2 regions of the Shewanella sp. CAL98-MNA-CIBAN-0140 genome follow, and region 2 is predicted to be linked to the other one. Evidence: riboswitches for the same ligand, from Rfam matches in the RefSeq annotation. Region 2 holds a riboswitch; the other holds the start of a gene.
What was found. A riboswitch is a leader RNA that binds a small molecule or an ion and turns the genes downstream of it on or off. The one in region 2 is predicted to bind cobalamin.

Region 1: linked by a shared signal. The riboswitch ahead of AAEY93_RS07150 (TonB-dependent receptor) and the one ahead of AAEY93_RS15100 (ABC transporter ATP-binding protein) in region 2 are both predicted to bind cobalamin.

The regions. Positions count from the first base shown of each region.
Region 1 covers NZ_JBEOPI010000010.1:44,785-52,834, reverse strand. Annotated here, with positions in the region: gene AAEY93_RS07155 (hypothetical protein) at 1-503, shown strand, start outside; cobalamin riboswitch at 806-1,020, shown strand; gene AAEY93_RS07150 (TonB-dependent receptor) at 1,163-3,142, shown strand; gene AAEY93_RS07145 (HDOD domain-containing protein) at 3,262-4,002, shown strand; gene AAEY93_RS07140 (LysR family transcriptional regulator) at 3,982-4,887, opposite strand; gene metE (5-methyltetrahydropteroyltriglutamate--homocysteine S-methyltransferase) at 5,041-7,332, shown strand; gene AAEY93_RS07130 (dodecin) at 7,548-7,760, shown strand; gene queG (tRNA epoxyqueuosine(34) reductase QueG) at 7,773-8,050, opposite strand, start outside.
Region 2 covers NZ_JBEOPI010000030.1:8,508-16,557, reverse strand. Annotated here, with positions in the region: gene AAEY93_RS15135 (cobyric acid synthase) at 1-1,375, opposite strand, end outside; gene cobU (bifunctional adenosylcobinamide kinase/adenosylcobinamide-phosphate guanylyltransferase) at 1,375-1,905, opposite strand; gene AAEY93_RS15125 (adenosylcobinamide-GDP ribazoletransferase) at 1,905-2,690, opposite strand; partial or broken gene AAEY93_RS15120 (nicotinate-nucleotide--dimethylbenzimidazole phosphoribosyltransferase) at 2,700-3,034, opposite strand; gene AAEY93_RS15115 (hypothetical protein) at 3,096-3,281, opposite strand; gene AAEY93_RS15110 (hypothetical protein) at 3,293-3,361, opposite strand; gene AAEY93_RS15105 (FecCD family ABC transporter permease) at 3,603-4,709, opposite strand; gene AAEY93_RS15100 (ABC transporter ATP-binding protein) at 4,702-5,511, opposite strand; cobalamin riboswitch at 5,591-5,711, opposite strand; gene AAEY93_RS15095 (hypothetical protein) at 5,886-6,104, opposite strand; gene AAEY93_RS15090 (efflux RND transporter permease subunit) at 6,454-8,050, opposite strand, start outside.

The sequences.
Region 1 (8,050 bases), on a different contig from region 2:
CCTTGTCTGCAAAGTTCGGCTTTTTACCGCCATTAGATTGGAAACTTGCATTCAGTGATAAACGTGGCGACATGACGATGGCTGAGTTTATTCCAACCCATGAGTCATTAAATGACTGGTCTAGTTTAGTCTGCATGCAGGGGTTCAAAGGGTTAGCCAATGATGTTGAGCCGGAACGCTTTTTAGATTCAATGGCGGCGACTTATCAACAACATTGCCAAGGGGAAATTGTTTATCAACAGCTTGGCAGTTCTGAAGTTGACGGGCTCGAAGCGGTACATGGTTTATTAGGCTGCACCAGTATGCCTAATATTCATGACACTTCAGCAGTGGAAGATGTGTCCTATATCAGCCGTCCACAAGGCGAAATGGGCTATTTTTCTGTAATAAGTGATGACGAAAATGTCTACCTAATCCATAAATCTATTCGAACAGACGTGTTTACTACCGAAACGACTCCTATCACTATCGATAATTATCGTGACTTCATGACGTATCCCTAGCGTCGAATCCTAGCGCGGCGTCATGTGGTTGATAACCCTCTTAGGTGCCACTAACCAACAAGTTGACTGTTCTACATGCTGAATAATCTGCAGGTTACTCTTTTGTTGGTATCAAGTTCACCTTTAGATCCGTTATAATCTCTGCGTTATTATTTTATGATGTCAGCAATAATTAAACGGTACTATGGTACTAAATGCTAATGCTGGCATAACGAAACAGATATTTTTAATGATGGGTTGAACCTCAACTCACGTTATTTCAAGCGTTAACCTCAACTCGGCTTATTAGCCCGGGTTGAGATTAGTTAGTCAATCTTTACGGTGCTTGCAGTGGATCGATAGACCAAAGCAAGATAATCGGGAAACCAGTGTAAATCTGGTACTGCCCCCGCAACGGTGATTGGTGAGAGTCAGGTGCGCAACAGGGTTGCGTTAATCATCTAGACTCGCGCGGGTTATGCCATCGGTATAACGCCACAACCTCAGTCCGGAGACCGGCCTTAAAGGTGATTTCGATGATTTCGGTGGGCAGATCTCGAAATGTGATGTGATACTGCTTGTTGACTTATTCTGACGATTTTTTCTGTAGATTAGGGCGACAGTGGTTATCTATATTACGGCGCTATTGCCCCATTTTTCCTTTCAGGAGTTAAAGGTAAATGGGTACTAAACCAACAAAAATTGCACTGCTATTAAGTGCTGTCTTCAGTGTGGCAACGGTTAATGCTATTGCGGCAGAGTCAACCGATACATCCCCCGGGTCTTCAGCTATCAGCATGGATGAAACCATTGTGGTCATTGGGCGTAATCTTGCCAATCCACTAAACATTGCGGCCAACGTCAATGTTATTGATGCCGCCGATATTCAAATGAGCGGAGTCACCAATTTAACCGATTTATTACGTGGACAGTCTGGCATTCAGGTGTCGGATAATAATTCGGGTAGCGTATTTTCTATGCGCGGATTTTCTGCATCACAAGCGGCCAACAACACGCTGATTTTAGTTGATGGACGCAGATTGAATAATATTGATATTGCTGCGCCGAGTATTGAATCCATTCCGCTTAACTTAGTTGAGCGGGTTGAGATTTTATCCGGTAGTGCAGGGGTGTTGTATGGTGACCAAGCGGTTGGCGGCGTTATCAACATCATTACTAAGGCACCAACAGAAACCAGTGGTGGCTTACAAGTCAGTGGCGGCAGTTTTGATACCTATGAAGCTAAAGGCGATATTTCAGGTTCCATTAACGACGAATGGCGTTATTTTTTAGCGGCAAGCTATAAAGAAAGCGACAATTACCGCGACAATAATGATAATGAAACCGGATCTATTTTAGGTCGTGTACAGTATCAAACCGCTAACGAAGATTTTTATGTTGAAGTTAATTATTTTGATAACGATCGTAAAACGCCGGGTGCACTCACGTTAGCACAATATGAGGCCGATCCACGCCAAGCCGCGGCTTTTTCTGAGGGCGAATACTCTCATGAAATGAGCACCGCACTGCGAAGTGGTTATCAATATCAGTTAAATAATATTTGGGCCTTAGGCGCGGATTTAACCTATTCAGACTCGTTAACGACCAGCGTGTTGTTCGGCGGTGCAGGGCGAATTGAACGTGAATTATTGAGTTTTTCACCTAAAGCTAGCGCCAATTATCATTTAGATCGCGGTGATTTAAATTTTGTTGCAGGTATTGATGTCAGCAAAGGTGAAGCCGATTTTGATACGCTTTATATTCAACGTAATAATGAACAACAACAAAGCAGCGCCTATGTGCAAGCATCGGTACCTATTTCGCCGACATTATCCTATGTCGTCGGGGGGCGTTATTCAGAAGTAACAGACGATTTATACGACCAATTACTTTATCCTAACCGTATTGAAATCGATAACGACGCGCATGCATTTGAGTTAGGATTTAACTATCGCCCAAGCAGTGAAAATCGTTTTTATGTCCGTGCCAATGATAACTTCCGCTTTGCAAAAGTAGATGAACAAGCCTTTACGCCGCTGACGGTACAAGGTTTAGATCCACAAACTGGCCGCTCTTACGAAGCGGGTTGGGACTATACTACCGCCACTCAAACGTTAAAAATCAATGCTTATCAACTTGAGTTAGAAGATGAGATTGTTTATGAAGGCGGAAGAACTGACGGCCCTTATGGTGGTGGCGCTAACGTTAATGCGGATCAATCTCGTCGTTTTGGGGTGAGTACGGCTTATGATGTGCAGTTATCAAATGACTGGCTGCTAGGTGCTTCGTACGACTATATTGATGCAGAGTTCACTCAAGGTGAAAACGACGGCAAAGCGTTATCTTGGGTGGCTAAGCATTCGGGTAAGGCTTACATGAGCTATGACTTTGCCGATCATTGGCAAGCATTTGTTGAAGGTGTTTATACGGGTGAGCGCTATATGGAAGGCGATAACAGTAATATCGGTGATAAGTTAGACCACTACGTGCTAACCAACCTTGCATTAAACTATGCTCATGCTGGTTGGAATGGCAGTTTACGTGTTGATAACTTACTTGATGAAGACTATGTTGGTACCGGTTATTACTCTGCGTTTGGCAGTGGTTATTATTCTGGTACGGGTCGCTCAATTAGACTGACTGCGGGTTATCGTTTCTAGATAATTTGGCTTAATAAATAGTTACCCATAAAAGCCAGTAAACTATTACTGGCTTTCGTTTTAATATATCGTTAAATTAATTTATAGCGTGTTTATTCTTAAAAAGGTAATCGATAGATATGACTAATCTTGAGCAACAAGTTTTTACTCAAGTTCAAGCTATTATTGGCAATGAAGAACAGGTCATTGGTCGTCGTGGCATATTACTTCCATTAAAAAAAGCCTTGATTAACGAAGCTGATATTAGAGTTGTTATCGACACAGTGTCTGCCGACCCTGCGTTGGCAGCCCATTTGTTGTTGCGCAGTAATACCGCACAAACAGCAGGGGTGATATCGACCAAAAGCCGAAGTGTCAAGGATGCCTTAATCCGTTTAGGCCAAGTGAACATCTATCGTTATGCGTTTTCGTTTTATCTTAAAGAACGGCTTGATGAGCTTTCAGAACCGTACAAAAAATTAGTCCAAGGCTATTGGGCCTTAAATGAAATAATTGCGATGGATTGTATAGTACAGTTACGTGAAGATAATAAAATCGGTGTTGGTACTAAAATTGATGCGGATGAAATGCAAACATTAGCATTATTTAGTGTGTTTGGTCAGGTGATTGCGCTAACGGCTTTTGCTTATTTAAATGCTGAGTTATCTCGGCCCGTATCATTGACAGTAATAAAATCACTGATTGATAAGCAACAACAACAGTTATCACTTGATGCATTTGAGTCATTAGGTTTGGATGATGATTTACGCGATGAATTTTTAATTGCCCATAACTTACGCCAAACACAAAACCCTGATTCTCCAGGACTTGTGCTTCGACGCGTGTTATCTAAACGACAATTACTGATCAACCCGCTGTAGTATTATGCCTTCATTTGCTACAAGTTCGAGCCACTTTTGGATTAAATTTGCATTAGTGGCATCGCGGCGATAAGCACCAAACAATGGACGTTTTAGTCCTTCTGCCCCTAATTTAACCGCAGTAAGATTCAGCCCCTGACTTTCTCTGATAGACCAAGTTGGCAGGGTTGCTATGCCGTCATTACAGGCAACACGCTGCAATAACATTGAGGTTAAATCACACTGCTTTTGCTCGCCAGGTTCAATACCCGCGGGCTCTAAAAAGTGTTTGTATATATCTAAACGCGCTAACGGCACGGGGTAACTAATTAAGGTTTGCTTTGCCAATTGGGCTGGCGTTACAAACGCTTGTTGAGCTAATGCGTTATCACTGGCTACAATTAATTTAACTTCAAAATCAAATAGATGCTGGTAAGCGACACTGTGTCCCGGCACTGGATCTGAGGTTAGCACTATGTCTAAACTCCCCGTCTGCAATGCATTGAGTGAATCAAATAAATGCCGACTTGAAATATCAATTTGAGCCGCTGGCGCATGTTGTTTAAATTGCTCAATAACAGGCATTAACCAACGAAAACAACTATGGCATTCAATGCCGAGCTTAAGCTGTTGGCTTTCACCCTCTAAACCGCGTTTAAGATCCGACTCGGTTGCAATCACTTTCGGTAAGATTTCTTCCGCTAAATTTAGCAGACGTGAGCCTTCATGAGTAAAGGTTAACGGCTTACTCTTACGAACAAAAATACTTGAGTTAATCCGTGTCTCTAACTCTTTTATTTGATGAGAAAGCGCCGACTGGGTGACAAACCGTTTTTTAGCCGCACCCGCTAAACTGCCACTTTCTTTTAACGCCATCAGGGTACGAAGGTGTCTAAGCTCTATCATTTTCTCTCCACATGAATCTTGCTCAACTATTTGATGAAATCAATTCGATTGCTTGACAACAGAATAACACAATAAACTTCTAGACGTCCAGACGCCTATGCAGGTTTTCTGCATAAATGGTATAAATTTTTGCTTAACGAAAAGGCAAGCAGTATGAAAATTTCAAGTTTAGGATTTCCTCGCATAGGACGTCAGCGTGAATTGAAGTTTGCTTTAGAGCGCTATTGGCGCAGTGAAGCCACATTAACGGAGTTGAAAAACGTTGCCTGTGAATTAAAACGCACCCATTGGCAGTGGCAAGCAGATGCAGGTGTTGAATTACTGCCTGTAGGGGATTTTGCTTATTATGACCAAGTGTTAACCCTGAGTGCGACCTTAAATGTGATCCCCGCTCGTCATCGGGTCACTCAAGCTGATGGCAGCCAAGCCCCTGTCGATATTGACACCTTATTTCGCGTGGCTCGTGGCCGTTCGCAAACCGGCCAACATGCGTGTGCGGCAGAAATGACCAAGTTTTTTAATACTAACTACCATTATCAAGTGCCAGAATTGAGCGCTGATCAAGCGTTCGAAATAGCCTACGACCAACTGTTTGATGATGTTACAGAAGCGCAGCAATTAGGTCATCAAGCAAAACCTGTGCTGCTCGGTCCAGTGACGTATTTATACTTATCTAAAAGCCTCACTGAGTTTAATAAGTTGGTGTTATTACCGCCGTTACTGGTTGCTTATCAGCAAATTTTGTCTCGTTTTGCAGCCCAAGGTGTGAGTTGGGTGCAATTTGATGAACCGGTATTAGCGGCAGACTTAACCGATGAGTGGCAGCAAGCTATTCGTCAAAGTTATCAAACGTTAGCGCAACAAAAGCCAGCATCTTTAAATATTTTACTCGCCAGTTATTACGGTTCTATTGCCCATCATCAAGCATTGGTGAGTGCATTACCGGTTGAGGGGCTACATCTTGATTTAGTCAGCGCGCCAGAACAGCTTGATGTGTTTGTTAATGCGCTTTCTAGTCAACAGGTACTTTCTATTGGGGTGGTTAATGGTCGCAATGTGTGGGCTGCTGATGTTGATTTGATTGCTGATAAAGTGACCGAATTAGCGACCAGGTTAGGCGATCGTTTGTGGATTGCACCTTCATGTTCATTGTTGCATTGTCCTGTGGATGTCGAGGTTGAAAGCCAATTAATTACGCCATTACTTGGCCAATTAGCTTTTGCGAAACAAAAATTATTTGAACTTAACGAAATTTATCAATTAATCGTTGGGCAAGGTTCAGCAACTAGCCAAGCGATTATTGATCGTTGCCAGCAACGCCGCTTGGCAAAAGCTGCAGCAGCTAATCAACAGGTTGTTGAACGTGTGTCGCAGTTAACCGCTGATGATTTTGAACGTGACAGTCCATTTGCCCGCCGTATCATTGCCCAACAACAAAAGTTAGCGCTGCCATTATTACCCACAACCACCATAGGTTCATTTCCGCAAACGCCAGCCATTCGGGGGTTACGCAGTCGCTGGCGTAAAGGCGAAATCAATGACAATGATTACCGATCACAGCTTGAGCAAGTTACTCAAGACACCATTTCTCGTCAACTTAAATTGGGTCTCGACGTGCTAGTCCACGGCGAAGCTGAGCGTAATGACATGGTGGAGTATTTTGGTGAACAATTAGACGGTGTTGGGTTTACTCAATTTGGTTGGGTGCAAAGTTATGGTTCTCGTTGCGTTAAGCCACCGTTAATTTATGGCGATGTGTCTCGTCCAAAACCAATGACGGTCGACTGGGCTACCTATGCGCAAAGCTTAACCGACAAGCCCGTTAAAGGCATGCTAACGGGTCCGGTGACCATTTTACATTGGTCGTTCGCTCGTGAAGATATTCCTCGTAAAGATATTGCCAACCAACTTGCATTAGCAGTACGTGACGAAGTGGTCGATTTAGAAAGCGCAGGTATTGGCATTATTCAAATTGATGAGCCAGCATTTCGTGAAGGTTTACCGATTAAACAAAGCCAATGGGCAGATTATTTAACCTGGGCGGTGGATGCGTTTAAGTTATCGGCTGCAGGTGTTGAAGATGCAACTCAAATCCATACACACATGTGTTACAGCGAGTTTAATGACACCATTAATGCCATAGCGGCGATGGATGCAGATGTCATCACCATTGAGACGTCACGTTCGCGTATGGAGCTACTGAGTGCCTTTGAAGATTTTCATTATCCTAATGAAATTGGTCCCGGTGTGTATGACATTCATTCGCCGAATATTCCAACCGTTGATGAAATGGTCGACTTAATGACTAAAGCGTCGCAAAAGGTGCCGGTGAAACAGTTATGGGTTAATCCTGATTGTGGTTTAAAAACCCGTACCTGGGATGAGGTTGAGCCAGCGCTGCGGAATATGATTGCAGCGGCTAAAGTGCTTAGGCGTTTATCTTAATTGGCATGATATAAGCCTGATAGATATCCATCTGATTAATAGTCGCTTTACTGAAGTCGTCTGAGCGGTTTAATGCAGACTTCGTTGCAGTGCTCAGTTGTTGACCGCTGAGTGTAGTAACGGTGGTTTCATTGGTCCTTCATCGATAATGTGTGAGTTGGGCCATTATTGACTACAATAAAAGTAAGGATGTTCAGCTGACAATAGGAGTTATCATGAGCCACACTTATAAAGTGATTGAACTGGTCGGGTCATCACCAATCAGTTCAGATGAGGCGGTCAAAAATGCGATTGCAGAAGCCAATAAAAGTTTACTACATTTGCGCTGGTTTCAAGTTATCGAAACCCGTGGCCACTTAGAAGAAGGCTTAATTGCTCATTGGCAAGTAACCGTTAAAGTGGGTTTTACCTTAGACTCTAATGCTTAGGGGCTTTTTAGTTTATGCGTCTCTGGGTAAACCCTTTTGTATTGATCTGATCACTCGTTGAGTTTTACGTGAAAGCGCCGATTGTGGCGCTTTTTGTATTTGTTGTCCTAATGCCCATTCAATATGTTCAAGTACCATATCATCCACTTCTTCACTGTGTTTACGTTGCTCTAATGCAGTAATAATAGCTGGATTAGCAGGGGCGTTACCTAATGCAATCGCGATATTACGTAACCAACGTTTATGGCCCATTCGGCGCAGCGCACTGCCTTCTGTTTGGCTGAGAAAAT
Region 2 (8,050 bases):
CATTGCTCACCATGCCATCGAGCTTGGTGATCGGCATTGTCTGCTGTGCATCTTGCTCAATCAATATGGGCTGCGTTACATCACTTTGAGTGAGTGAAGACTCACCACAATGGATCTCATACCCACTAAACTCTGCCTGCTGGTGTTGTAAGCGTAAGTGACCCCTTACTTGAGTTAAGGTTTTACTAACCGTTAATACGGTAGTAATAGGTAATAAGCCCAATCCTTTGCTGCAACCGGCAATGTCTTCAATGCCTAAAGGATCGTCAATTAGCTCACCGAGCATTTGATAACCGCCACAAATCCCAATGACTTTACCGCCGTAACGTAAATGGGTTTTGAGTTTAATATCCCAACCTTGTTGACGCATAAAAGCCAAATCTGCGCGGACATTTTTACTGCCTGGTAAAATAATGACATCGGCGTTAGGCCATACAGTCGAGCTTGCATCGCTTTGCATAGTCACATAATGAAAATCAATATGCGGGTGTAAACGCAGCGGATCAAAGTCGGTATGATTACTGATCCTTGGATACACTAACACCAATACTGACAAGCGCTGCGTAGTAGGCAATGTTGCCGATAACGGATTTTGGGGACTATCAATTAACGCATCTTCAGCGTCTAAATGTAGGTTGTGTAAATAAGGTAATACGCCTAATACGGGTTTTTGGGTATAGGCTTCAAGCCAATCAATACCCGGTTGCAATAAGCTGATGTCACCGCGAAAACGGTTAATCACAAAGCCTTTTACCCGTGCTTGTTCAGACGGACTTAACAGTGCCAACGTGCCCACCAAATGGGCAAATACGCCGCCTTTATCAATATCGGCAATAATAATCACTGGGCAGTCGGCCACTTCTGCAAAACCCATATTAGCAATATCGCCATCACGTAAATTGATTTCTGCGGGACTGCCCGCCCCTTCTATGACCACCAGCGAGTATTGTTGCTGTAAGCGTCGGTATGATTGCATCACGGCCGCTAAGGCCAAGGTTTTATAACCTCGACTCTCAGGGCCGAAAAAAGCCTTCGCTTCTAATGTGGTTAACGCTTTACCGTGAATAATCACTTGCGCGCCAGTATCAGAGCTGGGTTTTAACAGCACGGGATTAAAATCGGTATGAGGGGGTAATTGACATGCGATGGCTTGCAGTGCTTGAGCGCGACCTATTTCACCCCCATCAATGGTTACCGCACTGTTTAATGCCATATTTTGTGGCTTAAAAGGCGCAACATTGACTCCTTGGCGGGCAAATAAGCGACATAGCCCTGCAACAAGAGTGCTTTTACCGGCATCAGATGTGGTGCCTTGCACCATTAATGCCCCGGACAATAGGTCAGCGGTTGGCAGGGTAAAATGCGGCAATGACATTATGCTTTTAAGGTCAAAGGCAGGCCCGCAACCACCAAAGTGACTTGGTCTGATATTGCCGCTATCGATTGGTTAAGCCAACCGGCTTCATCAACAAAACGGCGATTTAACTCGCCCATGGGAACAATACCCGAGCCCACTTCATTGCTGACTAATACCACTTCACTTTGCAACGCGGGCAGACTGTCGATGAGTAATGATTTTTGAGAAGCCCACGAGGCACCATCATCTAACAATAAATGATTGGTTAATAATAACGTCAAACAATCAAGCAATATCACTTGCTGGGGTTTATCGATTGCCACCAAGGTTTGTGCAATATCGTAAGCTTGTTCATGCAGTGTCCAGCCATGGGCGCTAGACACTCTATATTGCTGATGTTGCTCAATACGCTGCGACATTTCATTGTCTAGCGCCGTTGCCGTGGCTAAATACACGCATTGGTAACCAATAGCAGCGTATTCGGCTACACATTGCTCTGCAAATTGACTCTTACCGCTGCGCGCACCGCCCAACACCAAATGGATCATCAGCTTAATCCCACCGCTAAAATGACAAGATAACAACACACTTCGCTAATTTGCTGTGCTGCGCCTAATGTGTCACCAGTATAGCCTCCAATCTGTTTACGGAAGAATCCGCCTAACAAAATACGCACCAGCCATAAGGTAATAAACAGTACAAATGCCACTAGGCCATTAAGCCATAACAACACAAAAATACCGCTAGCAATTAATATAAGCAAGTCATTGAGCTGCTGATTTTGTGCTACAGGCATTGACTTACTGGTCTGTTCATTTCGGACATATTGTTCACTGAAAATTAAGCTCGCCGACACGACTCGACTTAAGGTGTGACCCACGACAAGTGCGCTGACCGCCGCCAGTGGGCTGTATAAAGCTAACTCTACCAACAATTGCCATTTAAGTAGTAACACCAATCCCAGAGATAATGCCCCATAACTGCCCAAGCGCGAATCTTTCATAATCCGCAGCTTATCTTCAATCGTTCTACCACCACCAAACCCATCGGCGGTGTCGGCTAAACCGTCTTCATGAAATGCGCCAGTGACTAGCACACCCGCCACCATCGCCAGTAAAATAGCGATACTCGCGGGTAAAATGAGTTGTGCTAACCAAAACAACAGCGCACAAATTAAGCCAATCACTAAGCCGACCACACCAAAATATCGGCTGGCCTTGCTCTGCTTATCATTGTCGATAACCACCCAAGGCGGCACCGGGATCCGAGTAAAAAAACTCATTGCCACAAAAAATAGATTCAACTGCCGCAACCACTTTATCTCGCCAGACATCTTGTACCCTTAAACCGCATTATTAACACCAGCACCATAGAAACTGGCCATTTGATTGTAAAAATTCACCGTAGCTTGAATTAACGCCAATGCAGCGCCAGTACCCTCTCCAAGCCTTAATCCCAGCGACAACAATAGTGTAGCTTGTAGCTGTTGTAATAGAAGCTTATTTCCTTGCTCTTGCCACTGATGAGCAAAGACTCAATAATCTCTTGATGGTGGAAATAATGTTACCGCAACTCATGCTGCAGCAGTAGCGATAAAACCATCAATCATCACTCATATTTTTGTTCCCTAGCCACTAAAATCGCCCCAATCATTGACACGATTCTAACGCCAGCTAAAGGGCTAAAATGGCCCATGAACAGACTTACTCATGACGATGTAAGTCTAACGCTTGGTTAATTAATCGGGGGTTAGTGTCCTAGGTTGCATCATCAATTCCCGTGCATCGACCAATACACGGCTCAATACACTGCTCAACACATTACTCAATACATTGCTTAATACACTGCTTAATACACTGCTTAACACATTACTCAATACACTGCTCAACACATTGCTCAATACACTGCTCAACATATTGCTCAATACACAGCACATTACGCAATAATGATATTCAGCATAGCTGACATTACCGCAGTTGCGGCACAAGTATTGCCTATAACCATTTTACCCAAAGCAATGACATTGCAACCAGCACCAACAAGACGTGCACCCGCTGACGAGTATGCTCTAAGCCTTAGGCGACTTTTTCAAGCCCATTGCCGGCGCTAAATGTATCGCCTGAGCACCTGCGCCTAAACGTTGAACAATAACATTGGCTTAGCCCGTTAGCGGCTATAATATCGGGCAATCAATTATCTCAAGCTCAAAACCGACTTAACGACACTTGTCAGTCAATAAGATCTGTTAACGGCGTTGACGCAAAATAAACAAGAAAAATACACTGCCCAAAGCGGCAGTGATAATACCGACAGGCAATTCTTGGTTCGATAAAATACATCGCGCTATCACGTCAATCCACACCATAAATAATCCCCCCAACATCGCGGTTAAGATCAGCGGCTGACGTCCGGAAAACAATAGCCTAACCGTGTGCGGGATCATCAACCCCACAAAACCAATGCCCCCACACGTCGCCACCAACATCGCGGTGATCAGTGAACACAGTAACAACATACTTAAACGCAATTTAGCGACATTAATGCCTAAGGTGTGAGCGGTTTCATCACCCGCTTTTAGCGCCATAATTTGCCGTCTAAACGCCAACATAATTAACAAACTAATACCAACCGTCACACTGGGTAATAGTAAATTAGACCAACTGGCTTTGGCAAAACTGCCTAAGCTCCAAAATAACACTGATGCCGCAGCCTGTGGGCTAGAGAAATACAACAGCAAACTAGTTAGTGCGCCGAACAGAAACGAGGTCGCCACACCAGACAACAACATACGTTCAACTTGACTACTTTGACCAGAAGCCGACAATATAAACACAATCAATACCGATAAACTGGCGCCAATAAATGCCCCAATCGGGATGCTTAATGTCGACCAAGACCACCAAGGTTGTGCCGTAAAGCTTGGTTTTATCGACAATGCGCCTGAAAATATCTCCGCAAACAAGCCTGTTTGGCTGAATAATGACACCACCAACACAGCACCAAATGACGCCCCAGAGCTAATGCCAAATAAGTAAGGGTCGGCTAGCGGATTACGGGTCACGGTTTGCAATACGCTGCCCGCGATAGACAAGCCAGCACCAGCCACAAAGGCTAACAAAATCCGCGGCAAGCGTAATTCAAGCACAATACGTTGGCTCAACTCGATAGCATGCTCACTGCCATCAATAGAACTCGGTATGTCACCCCCCCATAAAGTATTGAAAATGATCAATACGTCATTAAGATCAATATTGGCTGCACCAAAACTGGCCGCAAAAATAGGGGTAAGTAGCGTGGCAAATACCAACAAACTGAAACACACATAATACCGACGTTGCGATGCATCAATCATGATCAGAGCATCCTTTCTTGCTTGCCTGGTAACCATAGAAATAACTGATGAGGGGGTTACCATGTTGTGGATGATCATTGACGTGGCAGCAAACGCCAAACACCTCACTAATTTGCCGCTCGGTGAGTACTTCTGTTGGGGTACCTTTAGCAATTAACCGCCCTTGGTCGAGTAGCAGTAATTTATCGCACATCGCACTGGCTAAATTCAGGTCATGTATAGAAGCAATGACACTGATCCCTAGTGATACGACGAGTTCAAGGATTTGAATTTGATAACGAATATCTAAATGATTGGTAGGTTCATCTAATATAAGAATATGTGGCTGTTGCACAATGGCTCGGGCAATTAGTGCACGTTGTTTTTCACCACCAGATAATAGCTCATACTGTTGCTGCGCTTTTTGCTGCAATCCCACTTTGGTTAATGCACTTAAAATACGTTCTCGGTCTTGCGCTGTGTTGGGGTCAAACAAGTTTTTATGCGGTGTTAGCCCCATTGTCACTAACTGCTCAGTAGTCATATCAAAATAATGCGGGGTATCTTGTTGCACCACAGCAATACTCTGCGCTAACGATTTAGAGGAAAAACCACTGATGGGTTTGGAAAAAATTTCAATATCGCCGCTAGTTGGCTCAATATAACGATACAAGCAACGTAACAGACTCGACTTACCCGCACCATTGGGGCCAATGAGCCCTAGCATTTGGCCTCTAGGCAAACTGAAATGAATATCAGCTAGAATGGTTTTATTATCGACTTGCCAAAAGAGATGATTGACATCCAATACTGATTCAGACATGTAAATGACCTCGCCATGTCCAATTAATTAACACATACATCTATTTAAAAACTCCCCTAAGTCACCCGCTTAGGCATGGATATTGAGGCAATTCAAAGCTGGTATCTGACTTATGCACCAATGGTTAATTGGTCCATCTACAGTTGCGGGTACAGTTTGGGCTTATCCCAATTCCCAATACCTTGAAAGGCACTATGATTATGGCGCTATGGTTCTGATGAGTCGATTATAACGCTATGGTTATTAAGCTATGGTTATTAAGCTATGGTTATTAAGCTATTAATATGATGCTTCGATTATAACAATATGATTATTAAGCTATTAATATAACGTTATGGTGATAATTCTATGACTATCAATATGACGCGTTAAGCCTATGTAATGCTCACTTTAGCTACCTTGCTATCCATTACAACAGATTGAAAACAGTCAAGCTTATCAATATCGTCAAGCCAATATATATCAAGCCAATAGATATCGAGCACCATAATAGCAGCATAGGGGATCGCTAGGTTAGCGAATAATCCGCTACATTGGCCAGCCTTAAGCACATATTCCATTAAGCAGCGCATCATGCCACCGTGAGTCACCAATAACGCACCGGGGCAATTGCCAACGTGAGCAGCTTATTTCATCTCAAACGGGTCATTTGTTTGACTAACAAGGCGCATTGACCCGTCAATAGCGAGCCTATTGCAAGTTAATGCAACGCAGTTAGCGGGATAAAGGACTGTTGGATAAGCCGTTATCTCCTGCGCTGAGGTTAACGAGTACGGCTATGTTACCAAGACCACCACAGAAGATGGCAATCTCGTTTATGCAGGAGTAATTAACGACCTTGAACGCAGTCACTTCTCGACATGCTGGCTCCTGCATGTCGAGGTCGTTTGGGTATCTGACCACTGCCATTACAAGATAATGGCAGTAATTTACTCCCTCTCGCTAAATTTTTTGATGTTTCTTCACCAAGCCAAAGTCAGCCAAAATCGCGTAGGCACAAGGAATAATAAATAACACCATCAAGGTAGAGGCAAAGATCCCGAATACGATTGAGACAACCAAGGGCTGTACTACTTGCGCCTGAAGACTCGTTTCGAGCAATAGGGGTAACAGACCTGCTGCCGTCGTCAGCGACGTTAAAAATACCGCCCTAAATCGTTCCCGACTGGCACTTACAACTGCTTCATGAACGCTATCACCTTCATCGACATGATGACGTATATATTGCACCAGCAAGATAGAGTCATTGACGACTATGCCTGCAAGGGAGATAAAGCCCATAATCGATGGCATAGATAGGTTATAGCCAAGTAGCACATGCCCCCAAAGCACGCCTATCAAAGACAAGGGTATTGCCAACATCACCACCACAGGCTCGAGGTAACTCCTGAATTGAAAACTGAGTATGACAAAAAGTCCAAATATTCCGATAAGGAATCCCTTACCAAGAGAGGCGCCCGTCTTCGCAGTCTCTTTTGCCGAGCCTTCGAAGTCGACCTTAACCCCAGGATAATCTTCAGTGGCTTGCGGCAGCCAATCGGATTTTATCTTAGCTAATGTTTCGGTGGAATTACCCTTGCGGTTGTCAACATCGGCCATCACGGTAACCGAACGTTGGCTATTGATCCGCTGAATACGGACATAAGATCGTTGATGCTCTAATTTGGCGATCGCCGACAGAGGCAACTGCTCCCCATTGGCTAACATAATGGGAAAGTTAGCCAATGCATGAAGATCGCCTGCTTGCTCCTTATTCAGCCTAACTTCAATTTCGATATTCTCGGGCCCAATTTGGATCTCATCGGCCCGTTGGCCAAAGAAAGCACTGCGCAGTTGATTGGCGACCAACTGACCATCGATGCCGAAGACTTCCGCTCCGGGCCTCAGACTGACCTTAATTTCCTCTTTCCCCGGACGCATATCATCGAGAATACCGTTGATACCATCGAACCTGACAAGATAAGATTGCAGCGACACCGAGGCCTGCTTTAGCATATCCAGATCATCACCTAGCAGGCGAACCTCGATATCACGACCCGCAGGCCCCATCGTTGGCTGCTTAAAGACCATAGACAAGGGGGCTGCCAGCTCAACCGTACCGTCGCGCCAATCTTCGATAAAATCTTCTATTAGCGTATTTCGAGTTTCGGCCGACAAGAGATCTAACCTAACCGTCGCCACATGAGGCCCTTTCTCGCCCGCATCGGCATTAAAATTAAACTGTGCGGTAATATCTTCAATAAGCTCAACGCCCTCTTCCACGTCTTGGGTATAGCGAGCAGCCGTCTCTTTAGCACTGAGGATCACTTGTTCGACAACCTCCTGAGTCGAACTCAATGGGCTGCCAGGTGGCAGGATAATTCTCACTTCGGCGATATCACCATCAAGTTCCGGAAAGGGCAAGAATTTCAACACGCCACCGGCAACCAGCGCCACAGATGAGAGCAAGATACCTAAGGTTATGCCAACGCTGGCGTAGCGCCAATGCACCACAAACCTAACCGCATTAACGAGTGTCGTATTACGAAACGTTTCGAAT